Regions from separate parts of the Paenibacillus sp. Z3-2 genome, predicted to be linked through region 1. Evidence: a T-box and tRNA genes for the amino acid it is inferred to sense, from the RefSeq annotation. Region 1 holds a T-box; the other regions hold tRNA genes.
What was found. The T-box of region 1 lies ahead of tyrS (tyrosine--tRNA ligase). A T-box ahead of a tRNA ligase gene usually reads a tRNA of that ligase, here a tRNA-Tyr.

Region 1 (9,707 bases):
GGATATTATGGGTGATTTCGGCAAAAGCAAACCTGTCGTTCCTATAAAGAATAGGAAGTCAGCGCAACAATGGATTCTTGAAGTTTTGAACGCTCTGCAGTTCAACAAGGTGGATTTGGCAGGCCATTCGATGGGGGGATTTCTATCATTAAGTTTTTCACTGGCCTATCCGGACCGCGTATCCAAGCTGATGCTGTATGCCCCGGCTGGATCTTTCCATAAAATAAGTTTTAGGTTCTTTACAAAGATGTATCCTGCATTATTGTTTCATTCGGAGAAGTCAATTGATAATGCCTTTAGATGGTTTTCAGGTAAAGGGGAGCCATTAGACCCTGTTTTTCGCTCTCAGATCATCGCGGGTTATCGCCATGCGAAACCGCTTCTACAGGTTATGCCCTCCGTATTTTCTAAAGAGGAATTTCATAGTTTCAACACTCCTACGTTGCTCCTAATAGGAGACAAAGAGGTAATATATCCAGCTAATAAGGCGATAGCAAACGCGAAAAGCTTAATTCCCAACCTTGAGGCCCATGTAATCGCCGGTGCAAGCCATGCACTGACTATGGAACATGCGGATATTGTGAACGAATTAACGCATCATTTTCTACAGAAATGAAACATAGTCAATTAAACATGCCGTCAGTTTAAACCTTCTTCGTTTAACGTTTGCTTTTCCACGTGCCGCCTCTAATATATCTTCACCATACTCGATTCTCCCTAACGGGAAATTCCATGTATTCGTAAGCAAACCCCGCTCATTATATTAACCTGCCCTTTGCTTGAACAAAGCAGCCGACACGTTGATCAGCTGCTTTCTAGTATTATTGAATTATCGTTTCCCGTTAGTTCAATACACGCCCCCTCCTATAATTAAACACTCCTTTGAAACTTGACATTAAATTCTGTCGTGGATGCAGTGACATACTCCATATAATTCACAGAGCCGTTAAAGTTCAAATAAGCTTCATAACGCATGCGGATTCCAGGTAAAGTAATCAAATCCAGAACATTTTCCTTTGGAACCCACTTGCATTCGCTCGTTTCATTAGAAGTAGCTAACCCCCCACCCACAGCTTTACACACGAAATCAAACATAACCTTCGTAGGGACATCAGTCACACCGTCATACCACTTATGGATCGCTGTATTCGAAACAATACTAATCAAATGGCTTACCTTAGCGTCAATTCCACTTTCCTCTTTGATTTCACGAATGACGCCATCAATCAGGTTTTCTCCTACCTCAGTTATCCCACCAGGATACACCCAACCATCGTCATGAGCTTTTACTAAAAGGATATTTCCAGTTCCATCTTCTACTATTCCGCCCGCAGATACAATATGTGTCGGGAACGCCATTTTACAACCTCCAAATAAGAAAAAATCTTTATATGTAATTCTACGTGATTCCTGTACTTTCCTGTCTTAATGAATTTCTAGAACATAATATCGACATGATTGAACTAATCTCGAAGTGCTTTATGGGTACCTCCGTGATTTAAAATTCGCTAGTCTTCCCCATATTCACTTTCTAACTCATCTTTAAATTTAAAGTATAGATCAATAACAGAGCCTTTCCCCTGAATCTTAAATCCATCTTACGTGTCTCCTTATAAAATATAGTTTTACTAAGGTTACTTTAATCGATTCAAGATGTTGATGTAATTCAGTTTGAAAAAAGCTATCTGGGGTATGTTTCACTATAACTTTTTCGTCAGATCGGGGTTGCACTTGTGCATGAATTTTGATTCCATCGGTATCTGGGAGAAAAAATGTTGCATTCTCATCAATATGTATAGCTCACCTCTATGTAATAGTCATTCATTACGGATCTATTCCGAATCGTATTGGCCAGTTGAGTAGGCTCTTTCTTACTCATTGATCTTAAAATTCCGTGTTACCCTCTGCAATCAAATGGCACCTGATCATACCACATTACCAATCATTGAAACTATCCTGCTCGTTAGCTGAATGAAATACGGCAAAATACCGATTAGTCCGGTAAGCGTTCAGTTACTTCAGTACTTATCAAGACCTAAATTTAAAAAAAGTAAAAAACATAGGCTGATTGACATATTACACATGACTAATATGTAACAGCCTATTTATTAGGATTACTCCCCAACAATCGCGCTTTATTGCGGAAGATCAGTACTACTGAATAGTATCGTTGTACTACGTAGTAAATAGACCGCTATTTTCCGTAGTTTCTTCTCTTCTCCAACATAAACCGACCGTTAATCAAGTGGAAGGTTTAACAAATATTAAAAACCTAATTAAAGAAGAGGACTTAACATATGTAAGTCCTCAAACGTTCTTTATTAACTTAGTTATAAGTAGATCTCTACTTTATTAATGCACCTATATTAAACTCTCACTTATCCCTCTACCAATTCCAACTTTTCCCCATTAGGACCTTGGAAAAAGGCGATTTTAACAGTACCTTTTAAAATAATTTGAGGTTCTTCATTTATTAATTGAATACCAGCTTCTTTTAATCGCAAAATTTCAGATTCGATGTTATTCACTGTAAAAGCCAGGTGGTTTACGATCCCTTCGTTTTCTACAGGGCCGCCGTATACAAGTTCAATCTCTACACTTGGCTGCTCTGGGAAGAATAGAAAGGCAAGCTCAACCGTTTCATTCAACCATTCTCTTTGCCTTAATTTTAAACCGAGAATATTAGAACGCCAAAGACTCGTTCATATTATTGACCATGATCCCCACATGTTCTATTTTCATAATGGTTTCCTCCTAAAACGAGATTAACGCACATTCATTTCATTTGGATGAGGACCAGTTCTACTTCCGGAATCTAATTTATCAATGGCCTCCATATCTTCATGAGAAAGCTCAAAGTCAAATACCTGAATATTCTCTTCCATGCGGGAAGGTGTAACTGTTTTTGGAATTACAATTGTTTGATTCTGTAAGTGCCAGCGTAATATGACTTGAGCTGGACTCTTGCCATATTTCTCTGCAATCTTTGTAATGGTTTGATCTTTAAGCACATTTCCTCCTCTTTCAAGAGGACTCCAAGCTTCGACATATATATTATGTTTACGGCAAAAATCTTTCAACTCATTTTGAGCCAAATATGGATGACACTCGACCTGGTTAAGCACTGGTGGAATTTCTGTTTCAGCCAGTAACCGTTCGAGGTGTTCAATTTCAAAATTGCATACCCCAATTGCTTTAACACGACCATCTTTATAAAGCTTTTCCAAAGCTTTATAAGAATCAATGTATTCATCATACCTTGGAGTTGGCCAATGTATTAAGTACAGATCAATATAGTCAAGTCCTAGGCGTTCCAGGCTACTTTCAAAAGCAGCAAGTGTCTTCTCGTATCCATGGTCTGTGTTCCAGACTTTTGTTGTAATAAATAAATTTTCTCTGTCTTCATTCTTGACAGCTTCTCTTACGCCTTCTTCATTTTGATAGATCATAGCTGTATCAATACTTGTATAGCCGATCTTTAGTGCAGCTGAAACAGCTTCAGTCGTTTCTTGATTGCCTACTTGAAATACCCCAAACCCAAGCTGCGGCATTTTTACTCCATTGTTCAAAGTTACATAATCCATATTTAGCACACCTCTCTGACAAATTAATGAGTTGCTTAGTATCAATAATCCTGAAGCCATAACTATAATTTAGTTGGAAGCAGTGATTCCGCCATCAATAACAAATTCAGATCCAGTTGAATAACTAGCATCATCAGAAGCTACAAATAAAACGAGTTTAGAAACTTCTTTTGGTTCACCCACTCTATTCAAAGGAACGGACAACCCGTCAATAAAACCTGAAATTTCATCCTGTGATTCAATCATTGGTGTTCTGATTGGCCCTGGGTGTACAGAGTTTACACGAATATTGTATTCAGCAAATTCTTGTGCAGCCGTTTTTGTCATACCAGTAAGAGCGAATTTAGAAGAATCATATGCGACAAATCCATATTCCCCGCGCAATCCGTTAATGGAAGAAATATTTACAATCGAGCCGCTTCCGGCTTTTTTCATGGAAGACAATACAGCTTTCATACCCAGAAAAGGACCAACCTGATTGATTTTGATGACTCTGTTATACTCTTCTTCTGTAATATCTTCAATTTTGCGGAATAAATCGACACCGGCATTATTTACCAGAATGTTTGCCGGACCAAATGCAGACTCCGCCAATTCCACTACTCGATTCCAATCATCAGCATTTGAAATATCATGCTTAATGAACCTCACATTGTCACCTAATTCTTTTGCAAGTGCTTCTCCTTCATTGACAAGAATATCCGAGAATACAACCTTCGCACCTTCTTCAACAAATAAACGTACATGTGCTTCTCCCTGTCCTCGTGCTGCACCCGTAATAATTGCTACTTTTCCATCCAATTTACCCATAAAAATAACTCCTCCTAGTTATAAATAAATTTTTAGATGATGCTGATTAAGTAATTAAAAGTTTCACTAGCATTACCTTATAGTAATCCCCCCCTCAAAGAACTTATAGAGCTTGTTAGCTATCATTTTGTTAACAAAGTGTTAAGCAACATGTAAATTCGATACTCGCACTTACGAACGTTCGTAAGTTTTGAACTAAAAAAATTTTTTATTACTTAGGATGCCCATACAACTTAGCCAGTTAAGTTTGTTTCGCTTGTATGGACATCTTCTTAAGTTACCTTGAAATTCCTCGCCAGTAAATCTCCCACGAGATATTCAGTCTTGATTCAAATTTAGTAATATTTGAATCCGAATAAATTAATTCAACCAGAATTCCATCTAAAAAATTCAGAAAAGAAATCGCTCCATCTTCAGCAGTAACATTAATACCATCAGTTTTAGCTTTCAGGAAAACTTCTTTCAATTTAGATCCTAGCTCTTGGTTATATAGGTAAAAATGATTCATTACAATATCCTGCAAATGAAATGGTGGCATAAAGGCCATGCGTAAAAGAAATTTTATATTTTGTTCTTCTTGCAGTAAGTATCTTTCTTTGTATTTGGTCAACAACTGGAATAGAGCTACTTTCAAATCATACTGCTTATGCTCTTCAAAGAACCGGTTTATAAATACTATCTCCACATTGACTGTATCTTTTATAACTTGAAGAAAAATATCCTCCTTATGTTTAAAATGCGAATAAACCGACTGTTTTTTAATTCCTATATCTGCAACAATATCATCTAACGAAGTAGCTTCATAACCTTTATTAACAAACTGAACTAAAGCACTTTGTTTTATTTCATTTGCTTTCATTATATCCCCCTCGTATTAACGAACGTTCGTAAGTATTTGTATACAAATATACAATCTTCGAGAAAAATGAACAAGTATAATTTAGCAAATAACTAAAAGGATAATTCGCTTCTTAAAGAAACAATGGTATTAACTTTAAACCTACTGCCGAACAAAGTATCATCTACGATTCATTTTGTTTTCCTAGCTCCTGATTTAAAGTTAAATTGAATTTGTCCATTCGAGCCTTACTTACGAACGTTCGTCAGTATAACACGAATTAAAGATAATTGTAAACATTTATATTACTATTTCTTGAACATGTGTTACTGGAACTACCCTAATCACAATCTTTTAAATTAAACTAAACCTGCCGGTTAGTTTAATGAGAAGTCATCCTAATGGGGACTCACGGCAGCTTCCAATTTCGACTCATGGCAAACAAAAATCACTAAAAATATCGGTTGCGGGATTCAAAATGTACAATTTGAGTTAGAGAAAGTTTAAATGAAATCTTTAAAGTCAAAGAAGCCAACCACTATTACACGATTGACTTCACTTGAATTTATTGAGCTATCGTTTCCCGTTAGCTTAATCTCACTCACAAAGTAACCGTAGGCTATTTCTATTGATATTGCTTATAATTATGAGATACAAAATTGTATAGGCCGGTCGAGTTTGCCAGTTTCAAATCCAAGGTGGTGCTTTGTCTCTTGTTCATCGAGCCACTTCTCAACATGTCTGAGAATATAATTTTAGGACAATAGATAAACCCTTAGTTCAATCTGATTTTTATCATTTTTCGTTTACCTACTTGCACAATTAATCCATCTGTTATTAAAACTTCTGATTGAGTATCTTCTATTCGTGAATCATTTACTTTCACGCCCTTATTCTCAATCATTCTGCGTGCTTCACTTTTGGATGCTAACAGTCGCAGTCTAACCAATAATTCGACAATTGTAATCATTGTGGCTCCCGTCCATTGTACTTCTTCAATGTTTTCGGGTATTATTCCTTGTTGAAAAACAGATACAAAATGTTGTTCAGCTTTATCAGCTGAAGACCCTCCATGATACATTTGAACAATTGTCTTAGCTAAAAACATTTTTGCATCTCTAGGATGCAGGTTCCCGGAATCCAGATCCTCTTGAATTGCTCTAATTTGTTCAGTTGGAAGGTCTGTTACCAATTCAAAGTATTTTTTCATTAATTGATCAGGTAGAGACATTGTTTTTCCGTACATTTCTTCGGCTGTCTCATCAATTCCAATGTAGTTTTTCTTGGACTTGGACATTTTTTCTACTCCGTCTAAACCTTCTAACAACGGCATTAGAATAGCCACTTGTTTCTCTTTACCGAACTTTTCTTGAAAATGTCTTCCCATGAGCACATTAAAGTACTGATCTGTACCGCCAAGCTCGATATCACACTCCAAGGCAACTGAATCGTAACCCTGCATTAAAGGGTAAAAGAATTCATGTAGTGAAATAGGCTTTCCCATAGCAATCCGTTCTTCAAAATCATCTCTTTCCATGAGGCGTGCTACAGTAATTTTACCTGCTAACTGAATAACGTCCTCAAAATTCAATTTTGTCAACCATGTGGAGTTGTAATGCAGATCAACTTTATTCATATCAAGTACTTTTCCGAATTGCTCAAAATAGGTTTTAGCGTTATGTTTGACTTCTTCATCTGTCAGAGGTTTTCTGGCAACCGATTTACCTGTAGGGTCTCCTATTTTTCCTGTAAAATCTCCGATCAACAGTTGAATTTGATGCCCGTTTTGCTGAAATTGCCGTAGCTTTTTTAACACAACCGTATGACCCAGATGAACATCTGGTGCCGATGGATCCAATCCTAATTTTATTTTTAGTGGCCTATTCTCCAGAACTGATGTTGCAACCTTAAGTTCCAACTCTTCCGTGGGGATAATGTCCTCAACACCTTGCATGTACTCTTCCATTTGTCTTTCAACATCTTCTAACTGCACATTGGTCAGTTGATTCATAAGATCATTCATTGCTCATTCCTCCAAAAATAGATATTATAAAACACCACAATCCCCTAAAAAGGGACGTGGTGTTTTCACGCGGTACCACCCTTGTTGAAGGACTGTTTCCTTCCACTTATCGAGATAACGGCTCGCCCGTCTTTATGATTTATCTCATAAAGAATGCTCCGGGAGTGTAATTCGCGTTATCTTTGCGTCGATTCGCACCAACCACCGACTCTCTGATCCAGGGAGATAACAACTACTGGATTCCCATCATAGCATTGGTTATTTCGTTTTTTTTAAAAGTGATTAGTCTTAATAACTTTTCTTAAAATTTCTGCTAAAAACTGTTGTTCGTTAGAGGTTAGAGAAGAGACTATTTCAATTTCTTTTTGATGAAATTTTGGGTAGAGTGCCTCCATGACTTGCTTTCCTTTTTCAGTTAAAACTACAGACGTTAATCTTCTGTCTTTTGCTTCACTTTTTCGAAAGCACAGTTCTTTGCGCTCAAGTGTTGTGGTGATATTACTTACTGTTGCTTTGGATACACCTAACGACTCAGCAATTTTTCTAGTCTCAATAGCTTCCCAAATCCACAAATCATATAGCATGGAGAAAGCAGTCCATGATAGGCCGTGCTCTGATAATACTTCTTGTTCCATTTTATTCTTAAGTCCTTGAGCAGAGCGATACAAATTGGTCACGGCTGCGATGGCTTCAAGATTTAGTGCACCGATAGGAAGCTTTGTGAAATGGTTAATGGTATCTACCTCTTCAGGAAGCAACTCACCTTTATCATTAAATGAATGGATTGCACTCATCTCCTCACAGAATATATCGTTAGATAGCTAACGTTAGTTATCTAACGATAATACCATAAAAAAATTGCTGCTGCAATCTTCATCAGCAAAGCAACCTGACTTCGATTTGAACGTTTCAACGCTCAATTTTAAGAAATCAATTTCAGTCCTACTGCCGAGCATAGTATCATTGCGATAAACAGTACTCGTAGCCAGTTTTTAGATTCCCCAAAGAAGATCATACCAACTAAAGCTCCTCCAGAAGTACCAATACCTGTCCAAATCGCATACGCTGTGCCCATAGGCAGTTCTCTCATGGCTAAACTAAGAAATACGAAACTTAGGACAATCCCAACAACAAAAATCATATATGCTTTTAAATCCTTGTCACGCTTAATACGATTCATTCCTAGTACGCCTACAATTTCTAAAAGACCAGCGATAATCAAAAATATCCAAGCCATTATTTGCTTACCTCCGTGGACGGTGAAGAACTACCTACCAGTTTTAGGCCAATTACACCACATAATAATAAAACGATGAATAATAATTTCAGAATTTGGACTGGTTCTTCAAAAATAATCATTCCAGTAAATACAGTCCCTACGGTACCAAGACCAGTAAATACTGCGTACACCGTACCAACTGGAAGTTTAGCCGATGCAATAATAACCAAAGTAAATGATATGATCAGTGATAAGACAGTTATGGTCCAATCAATCCAGTTTTCTGAATGCTTAAATCCAATCACCCAAATCACTTCAAACACGACACCAATAATGATAAGTAACCAACTTCGATTCATTTTTTCTGATTCTCCTCTATGATTTAATTCCTCGCCAAAAGACGTACCATGATGCATCCAGCCTTTTTATGGAGCTTTCCATCCCGCTATATAACATCTCAACAAACATCGCATCCAGCACTGCTTCAAAAGCTCTAGTTGCGTGTTTCACAGAAACATCTTTACTGATCTGTCCTGTACTTGCTCCTTTATTGAACACGTCTTCTAACAAATGTGCAATTCGGTTTAGATATTGTCCGCTGTACTCAACAATGGTGTCATGTAGATGTTCTGGTGGAAAAAATGCTATTTTAAAAAAGAATTTTGTATCTGCAACCTCTGTATACCGTTGTTTATAATCGTTTAAAAAACCGTACAGTACATTTTCTAAAGAAAAGTCTTCCTCTCCTGACAAATAATTTTCAACGAATTGTAATTCTTTCTGAGCTGCAAGGAGGAACATTGAAATAAATAAATCATCCTTGCTTTTGAAATAGTGATAAATGGACTGCTTCTTAATTCCCACTTCAGATGAAATATCTGCAAGTGATGTACCTCTATACCCATTTAGTGTGAAACTACGAAGTGCTACTTCCCTTATTCTGTCTTCTGTTATCATCTAACCCCTCCTACCGAACGTTCGTCAGTCTATCATGAATCTACTGTATTGTAAATAACTTTATTTGTTTTAGTTGTCCAATTGGTGATTAGGTAAGTACCAATAACAGTTGAACTTGTTGTACATATTTGGCTCTTCTCGTCCGTAGCTTATCTTCCGCTTTGATTCACCGACGTATATTTTCTCATCAATTTCCTGAAACAAGTGGACATCAAAGATAGATGATATAGAAGCAAATTTTTAGAACTCATGAGAGAAAATGTTTTTTTTGAAAGC
Region 2 (9,707 bases), 3.2 Mb from region 1:
GCATGAACTACCTTTTCCTCGGCAGATACTTCTGGCACACCTACATTCCACCATGACTCATAACCACCTGCATTGGTTCCAGGCACGACCGGAATCTCAATCAACGTACTCACCGTTTCGTTCTTCGCATCTCGGATTGCTTGTTCCAGCTGTTCTGCCGTCTCCGCTCTATAGGATTTGGCTCCCATGCTTCGGGCGTGAGCTGCAAAGTCCATTGGCATGTAGTCCCCGGTCAATCGTCCACTTTCTGACTCCCGATAACGGAACTCATTGCCGAACCCGTCACTACCATGTTCCCGCTGCAAATTATGAATACACTGGAATCCATTGTTGTTGAATAATAGAACGGTCATCTTCTTCTGTTCCTGCAAACTGGTCACAAACTCCGAATGCAGCATCAGATAACTGCCATCCCCTACCATGGCGTACACTTCACGATCTGGCTCGGCAAGTGCTGCTCCGAACGCTCCGCTTACCTCGTACCCCATGCAGGAGAACCCATACTCCATATGATATGTTTTTGGTTCAGACGCACGCCACAGACGATGCAGATCACCTGGCAGACTACCTGCCGCACACACGATGACGGAAGATGGATCAATCGTCCGGTTAACTACGCCGACTGCTGTAGTCTGTGCCAGCCCTGCTTCATGTTCTGCTCCATACAGCCTATCCACTTCTGCATTCCACTCAGCGCGGAGATCAGCGACTTCGGATGAGCCATAGGCACTGCGGTATTGTCTTTGCTGCAATTCCTTTTGCAAAGCCTGCAATCCTTCTCGTGCATCCGCCAAAATGGCTTCCCCACCAAGCTTGGCAGCATCCATGCCGTTCAGGTTGATGTTAATGAATGACGCTTCCGGATGTTGAAAAGCAGAGCGGGACGCCGTCGTAAAATCCGAGAACCGCGTACCGACGCCGATCACCACATCCGCTTCTCTCGCCAGCCTATTGGCTGCCAGAGAGCCAGTAACCCCGATGGCTCCCACATTCAGTGGGTGGTCCCAAGAGACTGCGCTCTTGCCCGCCTGCGTCTCGGCGATCGGAATACCAAATGCCTCGGCGAACTCGACGAGCTGGGCGGATGCCTCAGAGTACAACACACCGCCGCCTGCAACGAGCAGCGGCTTTCTGCCTCGGGCAATCTGCTGCGTTGCCCGTTCAATGGCTGCCTGTACCGGGGGGCGACGGTCCAGATAGTGTACTTTGCGGGCGAAGAACGATTCAGGATAATCGTACGCCTCTGCCTGCACATCCTGCGGCAGTGCGAGCGTAACAGCTCCCGTCTCTGCCGGGTCGGTAAGCACACGCATGGCCTGTGCAGCAGCAATCATCAACTGTTCAGGACGAACTATGCGATCCCAGTATTTACTGACGGCTTTGAATGGATCAGTGGCTGAGATTGTATAATCACTACTCACTTCCAACTGCTGAAGTACCGGGTCTGGTTCCCGTGTAGCAAAGTTATCTCCAGGAAGCAATAAAACCGGAATCCGGTTCACCGTTGCGGTAGCCGCTGCTGTAATCATATTTAAAGCACCCGGACCAATGGATGTTGTACATGCATAGATTTGTCTGCGGTTCTTCTGTTTGGCGTAGGCCGCTGCCGTATGCACCATACCTTGTTCGTTCTTCCCTTGCATATACGTCAGGCTTCCCGAACTGCGCTCCAACGCTTCTCCAATGCCAGTTACGTTGCCATGTCCAAAGATGCCGATGATCCCTTTCACAAACTTGGTTTCCACACCGTCAACCGAGATATATTGCTGATCCAGGTATCGAAGCAGTGCCTGAGCCATCGTTAATCGAATGGTTGTCATGAATTGATCGCCTTCCTTTCCTTTACGGGTTAAGCGCTTAATCTACGTTAAGTTTAAGCGCCTTACCCCTAAAGGTTAAGCGCTTAATTGATATGGTATTACAGGCTGATGATTTACGCAAGCTATTTTTGTAAGCGTTTTATAAATTGCGATAAAACAACGGTAATTTATTGTTGTAAGATCTGTTAGACCTGCTTCATTTGAGAGCTCTCCACAATAATCGCCAATATACCTATGAATGCAAAAAAAGAAAGAGACGGTGAGTACCATCTCTTTCTTTTACGATATATAAGCGGGTGATGGGAATCGAACCCACGCTATTAGCTTGGAAGGCTAAAGTTCTACCATTGAACTACACCCGCATAACAACAATCGGGATGACACGATTTGAACATGCGACCCCCTGGTCCCAAACCAGGTGCTCTACCAAGCTGAGCTACATCCCGTTATATATACCGGCGAGAGGACTCGAACCTCCACGGTTTCCCACTCGATTTTGAGTCGAGCGCGTCTGCCATTCCGCCACGCCGGCAAAATATGAAGTTATAATGGCGCGCCCTGAGAGATTCGAACTCCCGGCCTTTTGATTCGTAGTCAAACGCTCTATCCAGCTGAGCTAAGGGCGCAAATATTGGAGCGGAAGACGGGAATCGAACCCGCGACCCTCGCCTTGGCAAGGCGATGCTCTACCGCTGAGCCACTTCCGCAAATAAAGAATGCGCGTGGAGGGACTTGAACCCCCACGTCAAAGACGCTAGATCCTAAGTCTAGTGCGTCTGCCAATTCCGCCACACGCGCATATGATGGTGAGTCATGAAGGGCTCGAACCTTCGACACCCTGATTAAAAGTCAGGTGCTCTACCAACTGAGCTAATGACTCATAGAAAACTGGTGGAGGATGATGGATTCGAACCACCGAACCCGTACGGGAGCAGATTTACAGTCTGATGCGTTTGGCCGCTTCGCTAATCCTCCAGGATTACATGGTGCCGGCGAGAGGACTTGAACCCCCAACCTACTGATTACAAGTCAGTTGCTCTACCAGTTGAGCTACACCGGCGTATAACAGGTGTTATATATGGTGGCTCGGGACGGAATCGAACCGCCGACACGAGGATTTTCAGTCCTCTGCTCTACCGACTGAGCTACCGAGCCTTACTATATTAAAAAATGGCGGAACCGACGGGATTCGAACCCGCGATCTCCTGCGTGACAGGCAGGCATGTTAGGCCAACTACACCACGGTTCCAGATCACTTTCCCAAAGGAAAGTATAATTGCGGGGGCAGGATTTGAACCTGCGGCCTTCGGGTTATGAGCCCGACGAGCTACCGGGCTGCTCCACCCCGCGTCGTTATAAAAGTTATATATGGTGGAGGCTGAGGGGATCGAACCCCCGACCCTCTGCTTGTAAGGCAGATGCTCTCCCAGCTGAGCTAAGCCTCCATATTATGACCCGTAGGGGATTCGAACCCCTGTTACCTCCGTGAAAGGGAGGTGTCTTAACCCCTTGACCAACGGGCCTTACTGGCTCCCCGAACAGGGCTCGAACCTGTGACAACTCGATTAACAGTCGAGTGCTCTACCAACTGAGCTATCAGGGAATGGTGGAGCCAAGCGGGATCGAACCGCTGACCTCCTGCTTGCAAGGCAGGCGCTCTCCCAGCTGAGCTATGGCCCCATACACTGTTGTATTTCTTGTTGTGGTATTACTATGGGCCCTGGTGGACTCGAACCACCGGCCTCACCCTTATCAGAGGTGCGCTCTAACCAACTGAGCTAAGGGCCCTTATCAAATTTCGAAAAAAAATACCCCCAAAGGGGTTTCGCTTGGCGGCGTCCTACTCTCCCAGGACCCTGCGGTCCAAGTACCATCGGCGCTAGAGGGCTTAACGGTCGTGTTCGGGATGGGTACGTGTGGAACCCCTCCGCCATCGCCACCAAACGTATAGCTTAGCTTACATTTCAGAGTTGTTGTTCTCTGAAAACTAGATTCGAAACGAAACATGCGAATTCAAACTTGCAAATTGGATAAGCCCTCGACCGATTAGTACTGGTCAGCTCCATGCATTGCTGCACTTCCACCCCCAGCCTATCTACCTCGTCGTCTTCAAGGGGTCTTACATACTGGGAAATCTCATCTTGAGGGGGGCTTCACGCTTAGATGCTTTCAGCGTTTATCCCTTCCGTACATAGCTACCCAGCGGTGCTCCTGGCGGAACAACTGGTACACCAGCGGTACGTCCATCCCGGTCCTCTCGTACTAAGGACAGCTCCTCTCAAATTTCCTACGCCCACGACAGATAGGGACCGAACTGTCTCACGACGTTCTGAACCCAGCTCGCGTACCGCTTTAATGGGCGAACAGCCCAACCCTTGGGACCTACTTCAGCCCCAGGATGCGATGAGCCGACATCGAGGTGCCAAACCTCCCCGTCGATGTGGACTCTTGGGGGAGATAAGCCTGTTATCCCCAGGGTAGCTTTTATCCGTTGAGCGATGGCCCTTCCATGCGGTACCACCGGATCACTAAGCCCGACTTTCGTCCCTGCTCGACTTGTAGGTCTCGCAGTCAAGCTCCCTTATGCCTTTGCACTCTTCGAATGATTTCCAACCATTCTGAGGGAACCTTTGGGCGCCTCCGTTACTCTTTAGGAGGCGACCGCCCCAGTCAAACTGCCCACCTGACACTGTCCCCGCACCGGATTACGGTACCAGGTTAGAACCTAGATACGATCAGGGTGGTATCCCAACGTTGCCTCCACGCAAGCTGGCGCTCACGCTTCAAAGGCTCCCACCTATCCTGTACAGATCGTACCCAAATTCAATATCAAGCTGCAGTAAAGCTCCATGGGGTCTTTCCGTCTTGTCGCGGGTAACCTGCATCTTCACAGGTATTAAAATTTCACCGGATCTCTCGTTGAGACAGCGCCCAAGTCGTTACGCCATTCGTGCGGGTCAGAATTTACCTGACAAGGAATTTCGCTACCTTAGGACCGTTATAGTTACGGCCGCCGTTTACTGGGGCTTCGGTTCACAGCTTCGGGATTACTCCCTAACCACTCCCCTTAACCTTCCAGCACCGGGCAGGCGTCAGCCCGTATACTTCGCCTTACGGCTTCGCACAGACCTGTGTTTTTGCTAAACAGTCGCTTGGGCCTTTTCACTGCGGCCCCCTCGTGCTATTCACACTACCGGGGCACCCCTTCTCCCGAAGTTACGGGGTCATTTTGCCGAGTTCCTTAACGAGAGTTCTTCCGCGCGCCTTAGAATACTCTTCTCGCCTACCTGTGTCGGTTTGCGGTACGGGCACCATCACCTGGCTAGAGGCTTTTCTTGGCAGTGTGAGATCATGACCTTCGCTACTGTAATTTTCACTCCCCATCACAGCTCAGCCTTACGATGTGCGGATTTGCCTACACATCAGCCTTACTGCTTAGACGGACATCCATCAGTCCGCGTCACTACCCTACTGCGTCCCCCCATTGCTCATAACGGCTTACGGTGGTACAGGAATTTCGACCTGTTGTCCTTCGACTACGCCTTTCGGCCTCGCCTTAGGTCCCGACTTACCCTGAGCGGACGAGCCTTCCTCAGGAACCCTTAGGCTTTCGGCGGATCAGATTCTCACTGATCTTTTCGTTACTCATACCGGCATTCTCACTTGTATAATGTCCAGCGCTCCTTACGGTACACCTTCAACCCTTATACAACGCTCCCCTACCCCTGATACATCGTATCAAGCCATAGCTTCGGTGGTGTGTTTAGCCCCGTTACATTTTCGGCGCAGAGTCACTCGACCAGTGAGCTATTACGCACTCTTTAAATGATGGCTGCTTCTAAGCCAACATCCTGGTTGTCTGTGCAACTCCACATCCTTTCCCACTTAACACACACTTGGGGACCTTAGCTGATGGTCTGGGCTGTTTCCCTTTTGACAATGGATCTTAGCACTCACTGTCTGACTCCCGGAAGTAAGTCTATGGCATTCGGAGTTTGACTGAGCTTGGTAACCCTTGCGGGCCCCGCACCCAATCAGTGCTCTACCTCCACGACTCTGTTTTCCGAGGCTAGCCCTAAAGCTATTTCGGGGAGAACCAGCTATCTCCGAGTTCGATTGGAATTTCTCCGCTACCCCCACCTCATCCCCGCATTTTTCAACATGCGTGGGTTCGGGCCTCCAGTGCGTGTTACCGCACCTTCACCCTGGACAGGGGTAGATCACCCGGTTTCGGGTCTACGTCCACGTACTATGTCGCCCTATTCAGACTCGCTTTCGCTGCGGCTCCGGCTCTTCACCTTAACCTTGCACGGGAACGTAACTCGCCGGTTCATTCTACAAAAGGCACGCCATCACCCCTAAAACGGGCTCTGACTTTTTGTAAGCACACGGTTTCAGGTTCTATTTCACTCCCCTTCCGGGGTGCTTTTCACCTTTCCCTCACGGTACTGCTTCACTATCGGTCGCTAGGAAGTATTTAGCCTTGGCAGATGGTCCTGCCGGATTCATACGGGGTTTCACGTGCCCCGCACTACTCGGGATCCGTCTCGGAGGGAACAGACTTTCAATTACAGGGCTTTTACCTTCTTTGGCGGGCCTTTCCAGACCTCTTCGCTTAACCGGTTCCTTTGTAACTCCATGTGAGACGTCCCACAACCCCAAAGAGCAAGCTCTCTGGTTTGGGCTTCTCCGCGTTCGCTCGCCGCTACTGACGGAATCACTATTGTTTTCTCTTCCTCAGGGTACTTAGATGTTTCAGTTCCCCTGGTATGCCTCTACACAACCTATGTATTCAGTTGTGAGTAACTGGAAATTACCCCAGCTGGGTTTCCCCATTCGGACACCCCCGGATCAAAGCTTGCTTACAGCTCCCCGAGGCAGTTTCGTTGTTCGCCACGTCCTTCATCGGCTCCTAGCGCCTAGGCATCCTCCGTGTGCTCTTAGTAGCTTAACCATATTGCTCCGGTTTTGACTGCTCGCTTCCCTTGTTTTGCTTGCGCAAAGCCAAAAGTCACTCCCATTCAATACCATCGCAAAAGCAATTAACTACCGTTTTTATTGAAACTTGTTTACACAAGTTCAGCTAAAAAGGAATGTTCTAATTCGCATTTACTTTCGTTTCGATATCTAGTTTTCAAAGAACAAGCTCCATGCAAAAGCAAGCTGTTTGAGAGTTTGAGCTCTCAAAACTGAGCAACGAGTGAGTGTTTTGCAGCTAAGCTGCGTATTTGAATGTTTCCACGCGGGAAACGATTCTCCATAGAAAGGAGGTGATCCAGCCGCACCTTCCGATACGGCTACCTTGTTACGACTTCACCCCAATCATCTATCCCACCTTCGGCGGCTGGCTCCTTGCGGTTACCCCACCGACTTCGGGTGTTATAAACTCTCGTGGTGTGACGGGCGGTGTGTACAAGACCCGGGAACGTATTCACCGCGGCATGCTGATCCGCGATTACTAGCAATTCCGACTTCATGCAGGCGAGTTGCAGCCTGCAATCCGAACTGAGACCGGCTTTGTTGGGATTGGCTCCATCTCGCGATTTCGCAGCCCGTTGTACCGGCCATTGTAGTACGTGTGTAGCCCAGGTCATAAGGGGCATGATGATTTGACGTCATCCCCACCTTCCTCCGGTTTGTCACCGGCAGTCTATCTAGAGTGCCCACCCGAAGTGCTGGCAACTAAATATAAGGGTTGCGCTCGTTGCGGGACTTAACCCAACATCTCACGACACGAGCTGACGACAACCATGCACCACCTGTCTCCTCTGTCCCGAAGGAAAGGTACATCTCTGTACCGGTCAGAGGGATGTCAAGACCTGGTAAGGTTCTTCGCGTTGCTTCGAATTAAACCACATACTCCACTGCTTGTGCGGGTCCCCGTCAATTCCTTTGAGTTTCAGTCTTGCGACCGTACTCCCCAGGCGGAGTGCTTAATGTGTTAACTTCGGCACCAAGGGTATCGAAACCCCTAACACCTAGCACTCATCGTTTACGGCGTGGACTACCAGGGTATCTAATCCTGTTTGCTCCCCACGCTTTCGCGCCTCAGCGTCAGTTACAGCCCAGAGAGTCGCCTTCGCCACTGGTGTTCCTCCACATATCTACGCATTTCACCGCTACACGTGGAATTCCACTCTCCTCTTCTGCACTCAAGTCACCCAGTTTCCAGTGCGATCCGGGGTTGAGCCCCGGGATTAAACACCAGACTTAAATGACCGCCTGCGCGCGCTTTACGCCCAATAATTCCGGACAACGCTTGCCCCCTACGTATTACCGCGGCTGCTGGCACGTAGTTAGCCGGGGCTTTCTTCTCAGGTACCGTCACCTTGAGAGCAGTTACTCTCCCAAGCGTTCTTCCCTGGCAACAGAGCTTTACGATCCGAAAACCTTCATCACTCACGCGGCATTGCTCCGTCAGGCTTTCGCCCATTGCGGAAGATTCCCTACTGCTGCCTCCCGTAGGAGTCTGGGCCGTGTCTCAGTCCCAGTGTGGCCGATCACCCTCTCAGGTCGGCTACGCATCGTCGCCTTGGTGAGCCGTTACCTCACCAACTAGCTAATGCGCCGCAGGCCCATCCCCAAGTGACAGATTGCTCCGTCTTTCCAGTTCTCTTCAGGCGAAGAAAACAATTATTCGGTATTAGCTACCGTTTCCGGTAGTTGTCCCAAACTTGAGGGCAGGTTGCCTACGTGTTACTCACCCGTCCGCCGCTAAGTATCAAGGAAGCAAGCTCCCTATCAACTCCGCTCGACTTGCATGTATTAGGCATGCCGCCAGCGTTCGTCCTGAGCCAGGATCAAACTCTCCAATAAAGATGAATTTCAGTAGCGTGGTTAAACGCTATAAAAATCATCTCAAGTATTTGAAAAGAGCGATAAGCTCATTTTGAATCTGACGAGATTAAAAATCTCATTTGTGCTCCAGTCGATTCAAGCCAAGGCTTGTCTCCAACTTTCGCGTTCATTCTGCAAGCAGAATGTTTACTCACTCGTTGTTCAGTTTTCAAAGATCAAACTTATTTCGTTACCGAGTGTTGTTCTCCTCAGCAACTTTTATATCATAACACTTCCGAACCAACTTAGCAAGCTCTTTTTTTTAAGTTTCTTTCGAAGCTTATTTTGTTTTGCCTGCACACACTTTGTTTCTCGTGTTTTTTTTGGCCGGAAATAGAATATACCATATGAACAATATAATTACTACTTGTAAAATATCCCACCAATGACCTTATTGCTTCTTTGATATAATCTCTTTTCAAACTCTTCAATGGACGGCAATATCCTCTTACTATACCCGACATGCCCTCGCTAGTCTAATCTGTCTCAATATAGGTTGTGTACAGATCCGATCAACATCATTACGTTCTATATAATAAGAAACACAATACCTTATTGGAGAACAATGCTATCTATTATTTTGATATATCGAATATAGTAATTTGAACTTACTCTTCTGTGAGCATGATAAGTTATGGTCTTCACTTCTATACTCTTACTCTTTGAACCTGCCCATCACTATCGTGTCGTGATAACGTCCATCCGCGTGTCGCCGATCCTTTTTCAAAACACCTTCGATTCCGAAGCCACACTTTTGATATAGCTCAATTGCCTTTTTGTTTGATGCCAGCACGTTCAAGGTCATCTTCTCTACACCACTCTGGTCTGCCCACTCTATAGACTTCTCCAACAAGTTCTTGCCAATCCCATGTCCCCAGAACTCCCTGGCTACACACACACCGAACTCAACCTTATGGCAAAAGCGCTTCAACTCTGTGCCTTCACATCGGGAGTATCCCACTATCTCACCCGCTACTACAGCAACGAGGAATATATTACGCCGCTTCTCGCTATCCAAATGGATGATACGCCGAAACCCAGCTGCATCGA
Region 3 (9,707 bases), 2.0 Mb from region 1:
TGCCCAGTACCAGCATATATCAGAGAAGATGATTGCTCTGATTCATCAAGATTACGATAAGGATCTGACGCTTGAGGAATGTGCTGTGAAGCTTCACTATAATGCCAACTACTTAAGTAGCGTTTTTCGCAAAGAGACCGGCTGTGCATTTAGTGAATACCTGACCAAGTACCGATTTAACATCGCTAAAAAATGGCTGGACGAAAGTGATCTAACGGTTAAAGATATCGCAGCACGGCTTCGTTACAACAATCCGCAAAACTTTATCCGATCATTTCGTAAATGGGAAGGAATCACTCCCGGTCAGTATCGGGAGCGGAAACAAAAAGCAGAAGTGTCGAACAACAATTAGAAAAGGAGCACGATTTAAAATCGTGCTCCTTCGGCCAGCTCGGACACCTCTGCATATGGCTCCCCGAACAGGGATCGAACCTGCGACAACTCGATTAATAGTCGAGTGCTCTACCAACTCAGCTATCAGGGATATCCTTTAGAGATCATTCTCTGAAAACTAGATATGTGTTTTGTTTTTTCGTTGTCTCGAACATCTCCAAATAAACGAGGGCCTGGTTCAAAGCGGTCGATTAATTATTGGCTTCAAAAAAAAGAGGGAGCACATATCCCTGCTCCCTTCACTTACAACTTCGCTTCTATATCTTAACTTCATATGTTTCATACGTTCCCTTTTTGCGCAGCGATCTGATGCTTCCTAGCGTCATCCTAGACGTTAGAATATACGTTGTGCGTCTCGATTCCTGTTCCTCATAACACATACCAAGCTTATACGATTTGTCGTTTATCCTTGGTACGGACTGTTTTCATATTGGTTTGTTCAAGTTGGATCAGAATTTTACCAAACCTTGCTCCACGTGAGAAGGTCACCGTACTATCCTTATATGTATCGCGGATGTACTTCTCAGCCAGTCTGAGGGAATCCTCATCTGTTGGTAACTCATACGTATTAAGCCATTCTGGCAGCTTCTCAATAATCTCTTCCACCGGTACTTCAAATGAGTTAACTTCTCTTGTAATGATCATCGTGTATGAATAACCCTTCAAATACAGCAACTGTTGGATATATCCCATATCACCAGCCTTGTATGAAGAACTGATCCCAAGTACATCCTTAAGTTCATCCATTAGTGTGTGTTCCTTCTGTCCCGCTATAGTGCTTATATACACATACTTACGAGCACAGTTAATCGCCATCTCAATCGTTTCCCAATCCGACATAGCCGGACACATGGAAGCAAATACAAAATCATATTTCTTCTCCCAGCCTTTATCCTGAATGGAGATTTCCTCAAATCGCTCTTTCACGATTTCAATATTAGATTCCAGCTCTGAGGGTATTGTTTCTTTCATGAGCGAGACAAGCAACTCAGAAGGCTCAACAGCGGTTACACTTGCTCCCCTTTCAGCAAAAGGAATGGTAAATATGCCTGAGGCCGCTCCAATGTCTAGAATGGACAAGCCCGCGAACTCTACTCCCTGGTTTTCAATCCAGCCCATAATGCGCTCAGACCGCTGTATTCCTTCTACCGTAAATGATTGTGCATGATAATCTCTGGCCCACCGCTCAAACGCTTCTTCTGTATTAAATGGTGCACTTTTCTTCTTATATTTTGAACTTCTCGGACGATTCTTCCAAGCCTCTTCCCATACAAAAAGGTTAAATAACAGGTCAGTGTCCGGTATAATTTTTTTAGTAGTCACTTTATTTCACTCCTTCATATTAAAGACTTCACTTATCTACAATATACTGAATATAATCATACGTCAATCTTTATTAACGTCCAACTTTCCTTACTATAAAACAATCACTTCATATAAAATAAAAATAGCCCCGCAGATTGCATAAGCAATTTGCAGGGCTATTCAATATACCGGCGAGAGGACTCGAACCTCCACGGTTTCCCACTCGATTTTGAGTCGAGCGCGTCTGCCATTCCGCCACGCCGGCATATACTGGAGGCGCCACCCAGATTCGAACTGGGGATAAAGCTTTTGCAGAGCTGTGCCTTACCACTTGGCTATGGCGCCATATTTTGGAGCGGACGACGGGAATCGAACCCGCGACCCTCGCCTTGGCAAGGCGATGCTCTACCGCTGAGCCACGTCCGCATAATGGCTGGGGATATAGGATTTGAACCTATGCATGACGGAGTCAAAGTCCGTTGCCTTACCGCTTGGCTAATCCCCAATAAAAAATGAAAAAACAAAGGGGCGATCGAGGGGAATTGAACCCCCGAATGCCGGATCCACAAACCGGTGCGTTAACCACTTCGCCACGATCGCCACAAAAAGTTAATTTTCTAAAAAGTTAATTGGCAGGGGCAGCAGGAATTGAACCCACACCAACGGTTTTGGAGACCGTTGTTCTACCTTTAAACTATGCCCCTAAAACTGGTGGAGGATGATGGATTCGAACCACCGAACCCGTACGGGAGCAGATTTACAGTCTGATGCGTTTGGCCACTTCGCTAATCCTCCAGGATTACATGGTGCCGGCGAGAGGACTTGAACCCCCAACCTACTGATTACAAGTCAGTTGCTCTACCAGTTGAGCTACACCGGCATATTAAATTGTTTTATAAATGGTGGCTCGGGACGGAATCGAACCGCCGACACGAGGATTTTCAGTCCTCTGCTCTACCGACTGAGCTACCGAGCCATAATAAAGTCTAATCTCATTTCCTAACACTTTATATAGGGCATCAGTGCCATACAGCAGATGTAGTGAACAGTTTGCCTCATGTAAAGATTAAATGGCGGAACCGACGGGATTCGAACCCGCGATCTCCTGCGTGACAGGCAGGCATGTTAGGCCAACTACACCACGGTTCCAGATCACTTTCTCAAAGGAAAGTATAATTGCGGGGGCAGGATTTGAACCTGCGGCCTTCGGGTTATGAGCCCGACGAGCTACCGGGCTGCTCCACCCCGCGTCGTTATAAAAATAAGTTATATGGTGGAGGCTGAGGGGATCGAACCCCCGACCCTCTGCTTGTAAGGCAGATGCTCTCCCAGCTGAGCTAAGCCTCCGAACAACACATTTATGATCTTACCATAATCTTATTGTAAAAATCAACTTCTATTTTTGAAGTTAATATGACCCGTAGGGGATTCGAACCCCTGTTACCTCCGTGAAAGGGAGGTGTCTTAACCCCTTGACCAACGGGCCTTAATATTATGGCGGAGAGAGAGGGATTCGAACCCTCGAGACGCTTGTGACGCCTACACGATTTCCAATCGTGCTCCTTCGGCCAGCTCGGACACCTCTCCATATGGCTCCCCGAACAGGGCTCGAACCTGTGACAACTCGATTAACAGTCGAGTGCTCTACCAACTGAGCTATCAGGGAATATGCTTCAGAGATCGTTCTCTGAAAACTAGATTCGAAACGAAACATGCGAATTATCACTTGCAATTGGATAAGCCCTCGACCGATTAGTACTGGTCAGCTCCATGCATTGCTGCACTTCCACCCCCAGCCTATCTACCTCGTCGTCTTCAAGGGGTCTTACATACTGGGAAATCTCATCTTGAGGGGGGCTTCACGCTTAGATGCTTTCAGCGTTTATCCCTTCCGTACATAGCTACCCAGCGGTGCTCCTGGCGGAACAACTGGTACACCAGCGGTACGTCCATCCCGGTCCTCTCGTACTAAGGACAGCTCCTCTCAAATTTCCTACGCCCACGACAGATAGGGACCGAACTGTCTCACGACGTTCTGAACCCAGCTCGCGTACCGCTTTAATGGGCGAACAGCCCAACCCTTGGGACCTACTTCAGCCCCAGGATGCGATGAGCCGACATCGAGGTGCCAAACCTCCCCGTCGATGTGGACTCTTGGGGGAGATAAGCCTGTTATCCCCAGGGTAGCTTTTATCCGTTGAGCGATGGCCCTTCCATGCGGTACCACCGGATCACTAAGCCCGACTTTCGTCCCTGCTCGACTTGTAGGTCTCGCAGTCAAGCTCCCTTATGCCTTTGCACTCTTCGAATGATTTCCAACCATTCTGAGGGAACCTTTGGGCGCCTCCGTTACTCTTTAGGAGGCGACCGCCCCAGTCAAACTGCCCACCTGACACTGTCCCCGCACCGGATTACGGTACCAGGTTAGAACCTAGATACGATCAGGGTGGTATCCCAACGTTGCCTCCATGCAAGCTGGCGCTCACACTTCAAAGGCTCCCACCTATCCTGTACAGATCGTACCCAAATTCAATATCAAGCTGCAGTAAAGCTCCATGGGGTCTTTCCGTCTTGTCGCGGGTAACCTGCATCTTCACAGGTATTAAAATTTCACCGGATCTCTCGTTGAGACAGCGCCCAAGTCGTTACGCCATTCGTGCGGGTCAGAATTTACCTGACAAGGAATTTCGCTACCTTAGGACCGTTATAGTTACGGCCGCCGTTTACTGGGGCTTCGGTTCACAGCTTCGGGATTACTCCCTAACCACTCCCCTTAACCTTCCAGCACCGGGCAGGCGTCAGCCCGTATACTTCGCCTTACGGCTTCGCACAGACCTGTGTTTTTGCTAAACAGTCGCTTGGGCCTTTTCACTGCGGCCCCCTCGTGCTATTCACACTACCGGGGCACCCCTTCTCCCGAAGTTACGGGGTCATTTTGCCGAGTTCCTTAACGAGAGTTCTTCCGCGCGCCTTAGAATACTCTTCTCGCCTACCTGTGTCGGTTTGCGGTACGGGCACCATCACCTGGCTAGAGGCTTTTCTTGGCAGTGTGAGATCATGACCTTCGCTACTGTAATTTTCACTCCCCATCACAGCTCAGCCTTACAATGTGCGGATTTGCCTACACATCAGCCTTACTGCTTAGACGGACATCCATCAGTCCGCGTCACTACCCTACTGCGTCCCCCCATTGCTCATAACGGCTTACGGTGGTACAGGAATTTCGACCTGTTGTCCTTCGACTACGCCTTTCGGCCTCGCCTTAGGTCCCGACTTACCCTGAGCGGACGAGCCTTCCTCAGGAACCCTTAGGCTTTCGGCGGATCAGATTCTCACTGATCTTTTCGTTACTCATACCGGCATTCTCACTTGTATAATGTCCAGCGCTCCTTACGGTACACCTTCAACCCTTATACAACGCTCCCCTACCCCTGATGCAAAGCATCAAGCCATAGCTTCGGTGGTGTGTTTAGCCCCGTTACATTTTCGGCGCAGAGTCACTCGACCAGTGAGCTATTACGCACTCTTTAAATGATGGCTGCTTCTAAGCCAACATCCTGGTTGTCTGTGCAACTCCACATCCTTTCCCACTTAACACACACTTGGGGACCTTAGCTGATGGTCTGGGCTGTTTCCCTTTTGACAATGGATCTTAGCACTCACTGTCTGACTCCCGGAAGTAAGTCTATGGCATTCGGAGTTTGACTGAGCTTGGTAACCCTTGCGGGCCCCGCACCCAATCAGTGCTCTACCTCCACGACTCTGTTTTCCGAGGCTAGCCCTAAAGCTATTTCGGGGAGAACCAGCTATCTCCGAGTTCGATTGGAATTTCTCCGCTACCCCCACCTCATCCCCGCATTTTTCAACATGCGTGGGTTCGGGCCTCCAGTGCGTGTTACCGCACCTTCACCCTGGACAGGGGTAGATCACCCGGTTTCGGGTCTACGTCCACGTACTATGTCGCCCTATTCAGACTCGCTTTCGCTGCGGCTCCGGCTCTTTACCTTAACCTTGCACGGGAACGTAACTCGCCGGTTCATTCTACAAAAGGCACGCCATCACCCCTAAAACGGGCTCTGACTTTTTGTAAGCACACGGTTTCAGGTTCTATTTCACTCCCCTTCCGGGGTGCTTTTCACCTTTCCCTCACGGTACTGCTTCACTATCGGTCGCTAGGAAGTATTTAGCCTTGGCAGATGGTCCTGCCGGATTCATACGGGGTTTCACGTGCCCCGCACTACTCGGGATCCGTCTCGGAGGGAACAGACTTTCAACTACAGGGCTTTTACCTTCTTTGGCGGGCCTTTCCAGACCTCTTCGCTTAACCGGTTCCTTTGTAACTCCATGTGAGACGTCCCACAACCCCAAAGAGCAAGCTCTCTGGTTTGGGCTTCTCCGCGTTCGCTCGCCGCTACTGACGGAATCACTATTGTTTTCTCTTCCTCAGGGTACTTAGATGTTTCAGTTCCCCTGGTATGCCTCTGCACAACCTATGTATTCAGTTGTGAGTAACTGGAAATTACCCCAGCTGGGTTTCCCCATTCGGACACCCCCGGATCAAAGCTTGCTTACAGCTCCCCGAGGCAGTTTCGTTGTTCGCCACGTCCTTCATCGGCTCCTAGCGCCTAGGCATCCTCCATGTGCTCTTAGTAGCTTAACCATATTGCTCCGGTTTTGACTGCTCGCTTCCCTTGTTTTGCTTGCGCAAAGCCAAAAGTCACTCCCATTCAATACCATCGCAAAAGCAATTAACTACCGTTTTTATTGAAACTTGTTTTAACACAAGTTCAGCTAAAAAGGAATGTTCTAATTCGCATTTACTTTCGTTTCGATATCTAGTTTTCAAAGAACAAGCTCCATGCAAAAGCAAGCTGTTTGAGAGTTTGAGCTCTCAAAACTGAGCAACGAGTGAGTTAAAAGCTTTACAAAGTAAAGCTCGCTTCGGAAGCATGCTTCCTGAAGACTTATATTTGAATGTTTCCACGCGGGAAACGATTCTCCATAGAAAGGAGGTGATCCAGCCGCACCTTCCGATACGGCTACCTTGTTACGACTTCACCCCAATCATCTATCCCACCTTCGGCGGCTGGCTCCTTGCGGTTACCCCACCGACTTCGGGTGTTATAAACTCTCGTGGTGTGACGGGCGGTGTGTACAAGACCCGGGAACGTATTCACCGCGGCATGCTGATCCGCGATTACTAGCAATTCCGACTTCATGCAGGCGAGTTGCAGCCTGCAATCCGAACTGAGACCGGCTTTGTTGGGATTGGCTCCATCTCGCGATTTCGCAGCCCGTTGTACCGGCCATTGTAGTACGTGTGTAGCCCAGGTCATAAGGGGCATGATGATTTGACGTCATCCCCACCTTCCTCCGGTTTGTCACCGGCAGTCTATCTAGAGTGCCCACCCGAAGTGCTGGCAACTAAATATAAGGGTTGCGCTCGTTGCGGGACTTAACCCAACATCTCACGACACGAGCTGACGACAACCATGCACCACCTGTCTCCTCTGTCCCGAAGGAAAGGTACATCTCTGTACCGATCAGAGGGATGTCAAGACCTGGTAAGGTTCTTCGCGTTGCTTCGAATTAAACCACATACTCCACTGCTTGTGCGGGTCCCCGTCAATTCCTTTGAGTTTCAGTCTTGCGACCGTACTCCCCAGGCGGAGTGCTTAATGTGTTAACTTCGGCACCAAGGGTATCGAAACCCCTAACACCTAGCACTCATCGTTTACGGCGTGGACTACCAGGGTATCTAATCCTGTTTGCTCCCCACGCTTTCGCGCCTCAGCGTCAGTTACAGCCCAGAGAGTCGCCTTCGCCACTGGTGTTCCTCCACATATCTACGCATTTCACCGCTACACGTGGAATTCCACTCTCCTCTTCTGCACTCAAGTCACCCAGTTTCCAGTGCGATCCGGGGTTGAGCCCCGGGATTAAACACCAGACTTAAATGACCGCCTGCGCGCGCTTTACGCCCAATAATTCCGGACAACGCTTGCCCCCTACGTATTACCGCGGCTGCTGGCACGTAGTTAGCCGGGGCTTTCTTCTCAGGTACCGTCACCTTGAGAGCAGTTACTCTCCCAAGCGTTCTTCCCTGGCAACAGAGCTTTACGATCCGAAAACCTTCATCACTCACGCGGCATTGCTCCGTCAGGCTTTCGCCCATTGCGGAAGATTCCCTACTGCTGCCTCCCGTAGGAGTCTGGGCCGTGTCTCAGTCCCAGTGTGGCCGATCACCCTCTCAGGTCGGCTACGCATCGTCGCCTTGGTGAGCCGTTACCTCACCAACTAGCTAATGCGCCGCAGGCCCATCCCCAAGTGACAGATTACTCCGTCTTTCCAGTTCTCTTCAGGCGAAGAAAACAACTATTCGGTATTAGCTACCGTTTCCGGTAGTTGTCCCAAACTTGAGGGCAGGTTGCCTACGTGTTACTCACCCGTCCGCCGCTAACCATCAGAGAAGCAAGCTTCTCTTCAAGTCCGCTCGACTTGCATGTATTAGGCATGCCGCCAGCGTTCGTCCTGAGCCAGGATCAAACTCTCCAATAAAGATGAATTTCAGTAGCGCGGTTAAACGCTATGAAAATCATCTCAAATATTTGAAAAGAGCGATAAGCTCATTTTGAATCTGACGAGATTAAAAATCTCATTTGTGCTCCAGTCGATCCAAGCCAAGGCTTGTTTCAAACTTTCGCGCTCATTCTGCAAGCAGAATGTTTACTCACTCGTTGTTCAGTTTTCAAAGATCAAACTTGTTTTGTTTTACTTATTTTGTCTCAACCAAGTTTCGGCGGCGACTTAAATAATGTAACACATTTCGTTTGTTTTCGTCAAGAACTTTTTTTAATTTCTTTTTTTGAAGCTTTAGTTCTTCACTTTCCCTCTAAAGATTTTATCATTTGTTGGCGATAAGCTCGTTTGAGGAACGAAATATAATGTATCACATATCGCGAATGAGAGTCAACATTTTTTTATAAATTATTACACAAACAAAAAAGGAAGGTTTCCCCTCCCTTATGTGATGAATATAGTATCAGTCTTCTAGAGAAGGTTATGCTTCAATCCAATACCGAATGTCCCGGCCCTCTCCTCCGATTGATGGCCATCCTGCTGATTCTTTTACAATAGAACGAAAGACCAACTTGCGCAGAACCAACGGCAGATCCTCTCGAACAAATCTTAACTGGGGATGATGAACAAGTTCATTCATGCTCCACGGCTCCTTGCGACTTCTTAACACACGAAGTAGAAGCTCTGAACATTCACTCATTTTGGACATTACGGAGAACTCACACGCAAGCAATACAAGCTCTACTCGCTGCTCCAGCGTCTCCGAGCTTACGGTAAGCTCCTGATATAACTTCCATAAAGCGCGGTCCATATTCTGCACATGTGTCCATACCGCATGATCCGGGTATATCCCCTGTTCAATCAGCACAATGCGTGCCCAGTTCCCCAAAGCCTCTAATACATTGTAGTACGCGTCTACAACATGACCTTCCTGGATGTGACGCTTAGCCTCGACATACATTCTCAAGAAACTGGTGAATTCGTGCAGAAGCTTCTGCTCACGCAATTCTGTACCAAAAGCAGAGAGTTCTTCTCGCAAATCACTTAATGCGCTGTCTGCTTCCCAGATGATCTCACCTTCAATCAGACACTGGGTGAGGTTATTGTGATTACCGGTAATTACACTGCTCTGTACATCATGACGGCTGGCATAGATCATTTGATAACGAAGATCACCATATCTGTAATGTCCTACTGTCGATGTCAATTGGTCATCGTTATGAACAACAAGTACTAATAATTCAAAATCTTGAAATAGGGAGCCGTGGAATCGCTCTCCCGGGTGGGAATAAGCGATAGCCCCAACTGCCCCCGTCTCTTCCGACTGTTCGGACAAAAAAGCAAGGTTCTTTAATTCCACGATTCCCTCCATACAATTCATGGCAGATAAGCGCCAAGTCAGTTATAATGTAATTCTACATCCAGACTGA

Region 2: it has a tRNA-Tyr gene. The T-box ahead of tyrS (tyrosine--tRNA ligase) is inferred to sense a tRNA for this amino acid. The anticodon was not compared.
Region 3: it has a tRNA-Tyr gene. The T-box ahead of tyrS (tyrosine--tRNA ligase) is inferred to sense a tRNA for this amino acid. The anticodon was not compared.

What each region holds. Positions count from the first base shown of each region.
Region 1 is NZ_CP096397.1:3,514,647-3,524,353, reverse strand. It holds gene M1D71_RS15755 (alpha/beta fold hydrolase) at 1-616, shown strand, start outside; gene M1D71_RS15750 (NUDIX hydrolase) at 871-1,359, opposite strand; gene M1D71_RS15745 (hypothetical protein) at 1,588-1,731, opposite strand; gene M1D71_RS15740 (VOC family protein) at 2,379-2,648, opposite strand; gene M1D71_RS15735 (aldo/keto reductase) at 2,766-3,584, opposite strand; gene M1D71_RS15730 (SDR family NAD(P)-dependent oxidoreductase) at 3,654-4,394, opposite strand; gene M1D71_RS15725 (TetR/AcrR family transcriptional regulator) at 4,672-5,253, opposite strand; gene tyrS (tyrosine--tRNA ligase) at 6,008-7,255, opposite strand; T-box leader at 7,303-7,514, opposite strand; gene M1D71_RS15715 (MarR family transcriptional regulator) at 7,528-8,049, opposite strand; gene M1D71_RS15710 (DMT family transporter) at 8,178-8,492, opposite strand; gene M1D71_RS15705 (DMT family transporter) at 8,492-8,833, opposite strand; gene M1D71_RS15700 (TetR/AcrR family transcriptional regulator) at 8,850-9,431, opposite strand.
Region 2 is NZ_CP096397.1:294,395-304,101, reverse strand. It holds gene iolD (3D-(3,5/4)-trihydroxycyclohexane-1,2-dione acylhydrolase (decyclizing)) at 1-1,820, opposite strand, end outside; tRNA gene M1D71_RS01450 (tRNA-Gly) at 2,112-2,182, opposite strand; tRNA gene M1D71_RS01445 (tRNA-Pro) at 2,193-2,266, opposite strand; tRNA gene M1D71_RS01440 (tRNA-Leu) at 2,274-2,352, opposite strand; tRNA gene M1D71_RS01435 (tRNA-Arg) at 2,370-2,446, opposite strand; tRNA gene M1D71_RS01430 (tRNA-Gly) at 2,453-2,527, opposite strand; tRNA gene M1D71_RS01425 (tRNA-Leu) at 2,538-2,618, opposite strand; tRNA gene M1D71_RS01420 (tRNA-Lys) at 2,625-2,700, opposite strand; tRNA gene M1D71_RS01415 (tRNA-Tyr) at 2,710-2,795, opposite strand; tRNA gene M1D71_RS01410 (tRNA-Thr) at 2,805-2,880, opposite strand; tRNA gene M1D71_RS01405 (tRNA-Phe) at 2,900-2,975, opposite strand; tRNA gene M1D71_RS01400 (tRNA-Asp) at 2,992-3,069, opposite strand; tRNA gene M1D71_RS01395 (tRNA-Met) at 3,097-3,170, opposite strand; tRNA gene M1D71_RS01390 (tRNA-Val) at 3,190-3,265, opposite strand; tRNA gene M1D71_RS01385 (tRNA-Glu) at 3,272-3,343, opposite strand; tRNA gene M1D71_RS01380 (tRNA-Asn) at 3,348-3,423, opposite strand; tRNA gene M1D71_RS01375 (tRNA-Ala) at 3,425-3,500, opposite strand; tRNA gene M1D71_RS01370 (tRNA-Ile) at 3,535-3,608, opposite strand; rRNA gene rrf (5S ribosomal RNA) at 3,648-3,764, opposite strand; rRNA gene M1D71_RS01360 (23S ribosomal RNA) at 3,847-6,774, opposite strand; rRNA gene M1D71_RS01355 (16S ribosomal RNA) at 7,084-8,636, opposite strand; gene M1D71_RS01350 (N-acetyltransferase family protein) at 9,313-9,707, opposite strand, start outside.
Region 3 is NZ_CP096397.1:5,497,616-5,507,322, forward strand. It holds gene M1D71_RS24630 (helix-turn-helix domain-containing protein) at 1-352, shown strand, start outside; tRNA gene M1D71_RS24635 (tRNA-Asn) at 409-484, opposite strand; gene M1D71_RS24640 (class I SAM-dependent methyltransferase) at 781-1,716, opposite strand; tRNA gene M1D71_RS24645 (tRNA-Leu) at 1,885-1,963, opposite strand; tRNA gene M1D71_RS24650 (tRNA-Cys) at 1,970-2,043, opposite strand; tRNA gene M1D71_RS24655 (tRNA-Gly) at 2,050-2,124, opposite strand; tRNA gene M1D71_RS24660 (tRNA-Gln) at 2,129-2,203, opposite strand; tRNA gene M1D71_RS24665 (tRNA-His) at 2,226-2,298, opposite strand; tRNA gene M1D71_RS24670 (tRNA-Trp) at 2,329-2,402, opposite strand; tRNA gene M1D71_RS24675 (tRNA-Tyr) at 2,408-2,493, opposite strand; tRNA gene M1D71_RS24680 (tRNA-Thr) at 2,503-2,578, opposite strand; tRNA gene M1D71_RS24685 (tRNA-Phe) at 2,599-2,674, opposite strand; tRNA gene M1D71_RS24690 (tRNA-Asp) at 2,770-2,847, opposite strand; tRNA gene M1D71_RS24695 (tRNA-Met) at 2,875-2,948, opposite strand; tRNA gene M1D71_RS24700 (tRNA-Val) at 2,970-3,045, opposite strand; tRNA gene M1D71_RS24705 (tRNA-Glu) at 3,113-3,184, opposite strand; tRNA gene M1D71_RS24710 (tRNA-Ser) at 3,194-3,285, opposite strand; tRNA gene M1D71_RS24715 (tRNA-Asn) at 3,289-3,364, opposite strand; rRNA gene M1D71_RS24720 (23S ribosomal RNA) at 3,431-6,358, opposite strand; rRNA gene M1D71_RS24725 (16S ribosomal RNA) at 6,704-8,256, opposite strand; gene M1D71_RS24730 (nucleotidyltransferase-like protein) at 8,759-9,637, opposite strand.